3 regions of the Xanthomonas phaseoli pv. dieffenbachiae genome follow, and region 3 is predicted to be linked to each of the others. Evidence: predicted binding sites of a transcription regulator. Region 3 holds the regulator's gene; each other region holds the start of a gene.
What was found. The regulator FliA, encoded in region 3, starts transcription of late flagellar genes. The targets are predictions, from matches to a motif close to TAAAGTTTNNCNNNCNNNGGCCGATAA.
Positions count from the first base shown of each region.

Region 1 (3,277 bases), 1.5 Mb from region 3:
CGGCGCCAACCTGACCACCTGGGTCATGCTGGGCGCAGGTCTTGCCATCATCTACGGCCTGCCGCGTCTGCGTCTGCCGGGGCTGTCGGCAATTCCATCGCCCCTGCTGTGCATCCTGCTGCTCAGCGTGGCCGGCACTGCGCTGCATCTGCCGCTCAAGACGGTGGCCGATCTGGGCAAGCTGCCCAACGCGCTACCGTTCCTGCAATGGCCGGCGGTGCCGTTGACGCTGGAGACGCTGCGCATCATCGCGCTGCCGGCGCTGGCCATTGCCATGGTGGGCCTGCTCGAGTCGATGATGACCGCGCGCGTGGTCGATGAACTCACCGATACGCCCAGCAACAAGAACCGCGAATGCACCGGGCTGGGCATCGCCAATGCAGCGGCCAGCCTGTTCGGCGGCATTGCCGGCTGCGGCATGATCGGGCAAACCGTGGGCAACGTGAAATACGGCGGCCGTGGCCGGCTGTCCACGTTGTTCGCCGGCGTGTTCCTGCTGGTGCTGATGGTGCTGCTCAAGCCGTGGGTGTCGCAGGTGCCGGTGGTGGCGTTGGTGGCGATCATGGTGATGGTGTCGGCGGAGACCTTCGACTGGCGCTCGCTGCGCACCGTGGTGACCCACCCGCGCACCTCCAGCGTGGTGATGCTGGCCACCGTGGCGGTCACGTTGTTTACGCACAACCTAGCGGCAGGTGTGGCGGTTGGCGTGCTGCTGAGCGGGGTGTTCTTCACCTTCAAGGTGGCCGGGCTGCTGCAGATCGCGCATGTCGATGGCGCGGACGGGGTGCGCACCTACAGCGTGCGCGGGCAGGTGTTCTTTGCCTCGGCCGATGTGTTCATCGACGCCTTCGACGCACGCGAGGTGCCCGGCCGCGCAGTGGTGATCGATGTCGGCCGCGCGCACTTCTGGGACATCACCGCGGTGGCGGCACTGGACAAGGTGGTGCAGCGTTTGCGCCATCATGGTCTGGAGGTGCAGGTGAAAGGCTTGAATGCCGGCAGCCGACGCCTGATGCAGCGGCATGCCCTGGGCGAAGACGCGCTGGAATCGTCGCTGCCCTAGGCGGCGGAATGCGCCTGGCACGCATGCGGGGCGTCATGCCGGGCTGTGCGTGCGCTGAGCGCGGTGGCGAACCAATTCAAGTTCCGGCGGGCGACGCCGATGATTCGGCATCCTCATTGCCGGTCGTCGCTGTGATGCCAGTGGGTTTCAACCCGAGATATGTGCCTGCGTGCCAAGCCCGGCACTGCGGGTTCGTGTCCGCCCGCCGGAGGGCGCAGCCATGACCAACACGCCGTTGCTGGAACGGATGGTGGACCTGACCGCCATCCGCGATGCGGACCTGCTCGATCTGAGCCTGTTGCGCACCGTGCGCGAGGTCTGCGCGGCCGAAGAACTTTCGCTGCTGCGCATCGCCCCGGACAGCAACAGCATCGCCGAAACGCGCCTGCGCGACGACGGCCGGCTGGCGCTGACGGTGGCCGAGATCCACGATGCGCGCACGCGCATCCAGCTGGCCCAGGTGCATGGGCCGGGCGATGTGGTGCAACTGCACGAAGACGGCCGCGCCTTGCTGGTCTACCCGATGATGGAGGCGCGCGGCATCCGGACCTGCCTGCGAGTGGGCGGGACGCGTATTCCCGGCGTGGCCGAGCAAGCGATGCTGCAGGGCTTTGCGCGCTTCTTCCAGAACTACCGCAGCCTGCTCGACGACGCCCAGCGCGACGCGCTGACCGGCCTGCGCAACCGCAAGACGTTCGACGAGCTGATCTTGCGGCTGTTTGCCGGGGGTGCCGACTCCGCCGCAGAGCAGGGCGTGTGGCTGGGCATCGTGGACATCGATCACTTCAAGCGCGTCAACGACACCTTCGGGCATCTGTATGGCGACGAGGTGTTGCTGCTGGTCGCGCAGCTGATGCAGCGTGCGTTTCGCCAGGACGACCTGCTGTTCCGCTTCGGCGGCGAAGAGTTCGTGATCGTGTTGCGCGGCGTGGACCGCGACACGGCCGTGCATCTTTTCGAGCGATTCCGCCTGGCCGTGGCCGAGCACCTGTTCCCGCAAGTGGGGCAGGTCACGCTCAGCACCGGCATCGTCGCACTGACCCACGGCCGGCTGATCAGCGAAATGCTGGACGAAGCCGACAAGGCGCTGTACTGGGCCAAGCAGAACGGCCGCAATCGCGCGGCGGTCTATGCCGAGCTGATTGCCGGCGGGCACTTGCAGCAGGTTGCGCAACCGGTGGGCAGCATCGATCTGTTCTAGGCGCCGGCGCGGCGCTGAAGCAGGCCAGAGCTGTTTGCCGTGGATGCAGACACGGCGCTTCTGCAGCACTTGTCGCACTCGCATCGCAGGCATCGGCGCAGCTGCGGCTATCGGCTTGCACGCGATGCTGGCTACACTCCAGGGCTATCCAAGATCTGGGGTGTGCAATGAAGCGAGTTGCCGTAGGACTTCTGGCGATGGCGGTCTCGACCGCGCTGATGGCGGCCACGCCAAGTTTCGATGGCGCGCGCATCTCGCGCGACGTCAAGGAACTGGCCTCCGACGCCTATGAAGGCCGCGGCCCGGCCACCGCCGGTGAAGAAAAGACCATTGCCTACCTGAGCAAGCAGTTCGCCGAAGCCGGTCTGCTGCCGGGCGGCGATCTGGCCAATGGCAAGCGCGCCTGGACCCAGGCGGTGCCGTTGCGGCGCGCCGATATCGTCGGCACGCCGACCATTGCCGTGCAGAACGCCGGCAAGCCGCAAGCGCTGACCCAAGGCAAGCAAATCGCCATCCGTGCCGCGCTGGATGGCTCATCCAAGGTGGAGATCGCCAACGCGCCGCTGGTGTTCGTCGGCTACGGCGTCAAGGCACCCGAGCGCAACTGGGACGATTTCAAGGGTGTGGACCTGAAGGGCAAGATCGCGGTGGTGCTGATCAACGACCCGGACTTTGAAACCGGCAAGGGCGACTTCGACGGCACCGGCATGACCTACTACGGCCGCTGGACCTACAAATACGAAGAAGGCGCACGCCAGGGCGCACTCGGCGTGCTGGTGGTGCACGAAACCGCGCCTGCCTCCTACGGCTGGGACACGGTGGCCAGCTCCAACACCAACACCATGTTCGACGTGGTGCGCGACAACCCGCGCAGCGCGCATCCCACGCTGGAAGGCTGGATCCAGCGCGATCTGGCCGCCGAGCTGTTCAAGCACGCAGGCCTGGATTTCGAGACCTTGAAGAAGCAGGCGCAGACGCGCGATTTCAAGCCGGTCGAGCTCAAGGACCAACGT
Region 1 is NZ_CP041380.1:605,997-609,273, forward strand. It holds gene FLG15_RS02790 (SulP family inorganic anion transporter) at 1-1,063, shown strand, start outside; gene FLG15_RS02795 (GGDEF domain-containing protein) at 1,284-2,264, shown strand; gene FLG15_RS02800 (M28 family metallopeptidase) at 2,432-3,277, shown strand, end outside.
Region 1: FLG15_RS02795 (GGDEF domain-containing protein) is a predicted target of FliA. The motif match lies at 1,140-1,166, and genes of this name have one in related genera.

Region 2 (3,277 bases), 1.8 Mb from region 3:
GGTTGCTGCTGCGGCAGCGCGCCGCGCTGCAGTAACCAACGCACGAATGCACTGCGTGCAAGGTCGTTGGCAGACGTGGCCGGGTCGGTCGATGTGCAATGGGTCGTGTCGCGTCGCCAGAGATTCCAACGCCGCGAACGGCAAGCCACGCGATGCATGCGAAGACATCGCAGCGCGGGCCAAGCGCATCTACGCATTTCCGATACGCGCACAGCGCTGCGGTCATCGGCCTTGAACCGGCTGTGCAATCGGCTAGCGTGCGCAGGCGGTCGCAACACATCGCGCATCGGTGATTGCATGCATCGTGGCGCCGCCGCGCCGCCGCGCCGCCGGTCTCGCACACTGCGTCGTTCAACGGCGCCTGCAGCGCCTTCGAACCAACCCTCTCTCATCACAGGACATGCCAATGCCTCAGCACACTGCATCGTTCGGGCATTTCGCGCTGGAGCGCATGACGCCGTTTCAGTGGAGGGCCGTCGCGGTATGCGTGTTGCTGACGATGCTCGACGGCTTCGACGTGATGGCGATGGCGTTCACCGCACCGCATGTGTCGGCGGACTGGCAGCTGTCGGGCAAGCAGCTGGGCATGCTGTTCAGCGCGGGCCTGATCGGCATGGCGCTTGGCGCGCTTGGGTTGGCGCCGCTGGCCGACCGCATCGGCCGTCGCGCGCTGACGCTGGCGTGTCTGGCCATCCTGACCGTCGGCATGGGCTTGTCCGCGCTGGCCAGCACTGCATGGCAGCTCGGAGCGCTGCGGCTTCTGACCGGTCTGGGCATCGGCGGCATGTTGGCCTGCGTTGCGGTCACGGCAGGGGAGTTTTCCAGCCCCCGTTGGCGCAACACCGCCATCGTGCTGCAGGTGACCGGCTACCCGGTCGGTGCCACGCTGGGGGGCACGATTGCCGAACTGTTGATGCAGCAGTGGTCGTGGCCGGCGGTGTTCGTGCTCGGGGCGGTGGCATCGTTGCTGTGCGTGCCGTTGGTGCTTGCATTCCTGCCCGAGTCGCTGGAGTTCCTGATCATGCGCCGGCCACCCGATGCCGTCGCGCGCTTCAACGCCGTGCTGGCGCGGATGGGAATGCCGCCGCACGACGCATTGCCGCCGCTACCGCCGCAGTCAGCCACGCAGGTACAAGGTTATCGGGCCCTGTTTGATGCTGCCATGCGGCGGCACACGCTGCTGATCGCGCTTGGTTTTTTCTCGCTGATGTTCGCGTTTTACTTCGTGATCAGCTGGACGCCGAAACTGCTGGTGACCGCTGGCGCGTCGGCCACGCAGGGCGTCACGGGCGGGGTGCTGTTGAATCTTGGTGGCATCGGCGGCGGCTTGCTGTTCAGTGGCTTGGCATCGTGCGTGCGGCTGTCGCGCCTGACCATCGGGTCCCTGTTGCTGATGGGCCTGGCGATGCTGGCCTCCGGCCTGTGCAGTACGCAGTTGAGCTGGGCGCTCGCCTTCGCCCTGCTTACCGGGGCCGCGATGTTCGCGGCGGTGGGCGGCATGTACGCCATCGTGCCGATCGTCTTCGACGCTGCGGTGCGCTCGACTGCGCTGGGCTGGGCGATCGGGGTGGGGCGCTTCGGGGCGATCCTGTCGCCGTTCTGTGCCGGGGTACTGTTGGACGCCGGATGGTCGCCGGCCATGTTGTATCTGGCCTGTAGCCTGCCGTTGCTGTTCGCCGCCGTCGCCGTGCTGGCGATGCGGTTGCCGAACCGCTGAGCAACCCGGGAACAGCCGTGTCCGGCATCACATCCTGACCCTGCGTAGACCCGCCGCGGGCCAAAGAAATCGTGCCAGGTGCCGATAACACCGCAGACCGCCAAGTCGTGGCGGGCTTCCCTGGACATTGTGCAAACCAGCGCCGGCATGCTCAGAACCATCGACTCAGATCAACTCCGTCCCGGCATGTACGTGTGCAAGCTGCTGGGCGCGTGGGTGCACCATCCGTTCTGGAAGACATCGTTTCTGGTCGATTCCGACGATGTGGAGAAGATCCACGACAGCCGCATCGAGCAGCTGGTGATCGACACCGAGCGCGGGCTGGATGTGGAGGCGCCCACGAGCTCCGGCGCGTCCGCCGCACCGGCCGTGCCGCCGAGCCCGGCGCCTGCCCCGGCACCTGCGGCGCCCGAACCGCCGGAGCCTGCCGCCGCGCCGCGTGGCGTGCGCACCAACAGCGTGACCGCCCAGGTCGGCATCGAAGCGGAGGTGGTACGCGCACGCCGCATCTTCGAAGACGGCCGCGACATGGTCGAGGCGATGTTCCGCGATGTGCGGCTGGGGCGCACCGTCGACACGGAAGCGGCCATGCCGCTGGTGGAAGCCATCAACGACTCGGTGCTGCGGCATCCGCAAGCCCTGATCAGCGTGGCGCGGCTCAAGACTGCCGACGATTACACCTATCTGCATTCGATGGCCGTGGCGGGGCTGATGAGCGGTTTGGCGCGCCAGCTCGGCCTGCCCGAATCGCAGGTGGTGGAAGCGGCGATGGGCGGCCTGCTGCACGACATGGGCAAGGCGGTGACACCGTTGGAAATTCTCAACAAGCCCGGCCGGCTCACCAACGAAGAGATGGAGATCATGCGCCAGCATCCGCTGGACGGCCATCGGCTGCTGGTGGCCGGCGGCGTGCAGAACGCGGTGGTGCTGGAAATCGCGCTGCATCACCACGAAAAGATGGATGGCAGCGGCTACCCGAATCAATTGGTGGGCGAGAAGATTTCGTTGATGTCGCGGATGGGGGCGGTCTGTGATGTCTACGACGCCATCAGCTCGGACCGCCCCTACAAACGCGGTTGGGATCCGGCCGAATCGCTCAAGCAAATGGCTTCCTGGAAGGGCCATTTCGACCCGGTGGTGTTCCAGGCCTTCGTGCGCCGGCTGGGCATTTATCCGGTCGGCTCGCTGGTGCGGCTGGAGTCGCAAAAACTTGCGGTGGTGATCGAACAGACGCCCGATGCGCTGCTCAAGCCCAAGGTGCGCGTGTTCTATTCGGCCAAGCTGCGCAGCCACGTGTTGGTGCAGGACATCGACCTGTCGCGTCCGGACTGCCATGACCGCATCGCGCAGATGGAAAGTCCTGCCGACTGGGGCTTCCGCGATCTGGAAAAGCTCTGGCTGCCCTGAGCGGGCTGCACAGGCATTGAGCCGGCGGTAGCCGTCGCGATCATGCGCACGGTGCATTGTGCGTGCCGATCACCGTGACACCCCCCTGGACAGAAGCGCCACGCGTCCATGCGATGCGCTTGCGTCCTGGCTGTGCCCGTGACCGCCAGGCCC
Region 2 is NZ_CP041380.1:272,569-275,845, forward strand. It holds gene FLG15_RS01255 (hypothetical protein) at 1-158, opposite strand, end outside; gene FLG15_RS01260 (MFS transporter) at 407-1,717, shown strand; gene FLG15_RS01265 (HD-GYP domain-containing protein) at 1,865-3,124, shown strand.
Region 2: FLG15_RS01265 (HD-GYP domain-containing protein) is a predicted target of FliA. The motif match lies at 1,779-1,805, and genes of this name have one in related genera.

Region 3 (3,277 bases):
TCGCCCTGGTCGGCCCGACCGGCGCCGGCAAGACCACCACCATCGCCAAGCTCGCCCAGCGCTTTGCCGCCCAGCACGCCCCGCGCGACGTGGCCCTGGTCACCACCGACACCCAGCGCGTGGGCGGCCGCGAGCAGCTGCACAGCTACGGCCGCCAGCTCGGCATCGCGGTGCACGAGGCCGACAGCGCCGAAAGCCTGCTGGAGCTGCTGGAGCGCCTGCGCGACTACAAGCTGGTGCTCATCGACACCGCCGGCATGGGCCAGCGCGACCGTGCCCTGGCCGCCCAGCTGAACTGGCTGCGCGCCGCCCAGCAGGTCACCTCGCTGCTGGTATTGCCTGCCAACGCCCATTTTTCCGACCTCGACGAGGTCGTACGCCGCTTCGCCCACGCCAAGCCCCAAGGCGTGGTGCTGACCAAACTCGACGAGACCGGCCGCTTCGGCAGCGCCTTGTCGGTGGTGGTCGACCACCAAATGCCCATCACCTGGGTGACTGACGGACAGCGGGTCCCCGACGACCTGCACCGCGCCAATGCCGCCAGTCTCGTTCTTCGCCTTGAAGATTTGCGGCGCGCTGCCGATAAGCCCTGTACTCCGGAGCACAACCATGCAGTCGCGTGAATACGCCAAGCTGACCAACGCCTTCCCCCTGTCGGCGACCCGTCCCGAGCCCTTGGGCCCGGTGCGCACCATTGCCGTGACCGGCGGCAAGGGTGGCGTGGGCAAGACCAACATCTCCGCCAACCTGGCCGTGGCGCTTGCCGACATGGGCAAACGCACCCTGCTGCTGGACGCCGACCTCGGCCTGGCCAACCTGGACGTGGTCTTGGGCCTGGCGCCCAAGTACACCCTGGCCGACCTGATCGCCGGCCGTTGCACGCTCGATGAAGTCATCATCGAAGGGCCCGGCGGCGTGCTGGTGGTGCCGGCCGCTTCCGGTCGCCGCCACATGGCCGAACTGGCCCCGGCCCAGCACATCGGCCTGGTCAACGTGTTCTCCGAACTGGAACGCGACCTGGACGTGATGGTCATCGACACCGCCGCCGGCATCACCGACAGCGTGCTGACCTTCTGCCAGGCCGCCCAGGACACCGTGGTGGTGGTCTGCGACGAGCCGGCCTCGATCACCGACGCCTACGCGCTGATCAAGGTGCTCTCGCGCGAACGCGGCGTGGACCGCCTGCAGATCATCGCCAACATGGTGCGCGACCCCAACGAAGGCCGCCTGCTGTACGACAAGCTCTCCCGCGTCTGCGAGAAGTTCCTCGGCGATGTCTCGCTGAACTATCTCGGCCATGTGCCGCAGGACGACTGGCTGCGCCTGTCGGTGCAGCGCCAGCAACCGGTCATCAAGGCCTACCCCGCCAGTCCGTCGGCGCAGGCCATCGCAGAAATCGCACGCCGTACCTCGCGCTGGCAGGCCCCGACCGTGCCGCGCGGCAACGTCGAGTTCTTTGTCGAACGCATCATCCAACGGGGAGTGGCCGCATGAGCACCGCTACCGCAACCACGGCCAGCGCGCAGTACCGCGCCGTGCAGCGCAACAACGCCAACGACGTGGTGACCCAGCACGCCGACCTGGTCCGCCGCATCGCCCACCATCTGGCGGCGCGCCTGCCGGCCAGCGTGGAAGTGGACGACCTGATCCAGGCCGGCATGATCGGCCTGATCGAAGCCTCGCGCAGCTACGATTCCGAACAGGGCGCGTCCTTCGAAACCTATGCCTCGATCCGTATCCGCGGCTCGATGATCGACGAGATTCGCAGGGGCGACTGGGTGCCGCGTTCGGTGCACCGCCGCGCCCGCGATGCCGCCGCCGCCGTGCGCAAGATCGAACAGAACACCGGCCGCGCCGCCGCCGCCACCGAAGTGGCCGCCGCCATGGAAATGCCGCTGCCCGATTACCTGCGCCTGATGGAAGATGCCGCACGTGGCCAGGTGCTGAGCCTGGAATCGCGCATCGAAGATCACGGCGAGCTGGACACCACCGCCAAGGGTGGCCCCAATCCGCAGCAGATGATGGAGCGTGGCGAATTCGGCCGCGAGCTGGGCAAGGCCATCGGCCAGTTGCCCGAGCGCGAGCAGCTGGTGCTGTCGTTGTATTACGAGCAGGAATTGAACCTGAAGGAAATCGGCGCCGTGCTCGGCGTCAGCGAATCGCGCGTGTGCCAGATCCACGGCCAGGCGGTGGTGCGTTTGCGTGGCCGCCTCAAAGTCTTCGAACTGGCCGATGCCGGCGTCGAAGTCGACGACTGAATTTTTCGCGTAATTTTTCGTGTTAGGAGCTTGATGTGAACAAGAACATGCGGATCCTGATCGTGGACGACTTCTCGACGATGCGACGTATCGTCAAGAACCTGTTGGGCGATCTCGGCTTCACCAATACCGCAGAGGCCGAAGACGGCAACAGCGCCCTGGCCGCGTTGCGTGCCGGCCCGTTCGATTTCGTGGTCACCGACTGGAACATGCCCGGCATGACCGGCATCGACCTGCTGCGCAACATCCGCGCCGACGCCAAGCTCAAGCACCTGCCGGTGATGATGGTGACCGCCGAAGCCAAGCGCGAGCAGATCATCGAAGCGGCCCAGTGCGGCGTGAACGGCTACATCATCAAGCCGTTCACCGCCCAGACGCTGGAAGAAAAGCTGGGCAAGGTGTTCGAACGTCTGGCGGCGACCGCCTGATGAACGCGACCGTGGAAACCGATGCCGAACGTGCCGCCTTGATCGAGCGCCTGCAGAACGCACTCGATGCACTGGAAAGCGGTGACCAGGTCGCCTGGCGTCGCGAGGTGGATCACCTCGCCGCCCTGCGCACGCGCCCGATGATGCAGAGCCTGAGCCGGCTCGCCCGCGAACTCGGCCAGGCACTGGGCGAACTGCCCACCGTGCCCGAAGAAGCCGGCGAGCTGGACGATGCCTGCTCGCGCCTGGACCATGTGGTGGAGATGACCGAGAAGGCCAGCCACCGCACATTGGATCTGGTCGAAGAATGCCGCGAGCTGGCCAACCAGCTGCGCAGCGGCGGGCTCAATCAGGACCAGGGCGCGCTGCTGGAAAAGATGCGCCATAACCTGACCGAACTGTCGCTGGCGCAGAGCTATCAGGATTTGAGCGGCCAGATCATCCGGCGCGTGGCCGGCATCGTGCGGCGTGTGCATGAAGGCTTCGGTGCGCTCGGCTTGCCGCCGAAGAATCCCGAGCCGAAGAAAGACGACGGCGGTCTTGCCGGTCCTGCAATCAAGGGCCTGGACCGTCATGCGGTGTCGCAAGACG
Region 3 is NZ_CP041380.1:2,103,535-2,106,811, reverse strand. It holds gene flhF (flagellar biosynthesis GTPase FlhF) at 1-623, shown strand, start outside; gene FLG15_RS09625 (MinD/ParA family protein) at 610-1,494, shown strand; gene FLG15_RS09620 (RNA polymerase sigma factor FliA) at 1,491-2,258, shown strand; gene cheY (chemotaxis response regulator CheY) at 2,294-2,686, shown strand; gene FLG15_RS09610 (protein phosphatase CheZ) at 2,686-3,277, shown strand, end outside.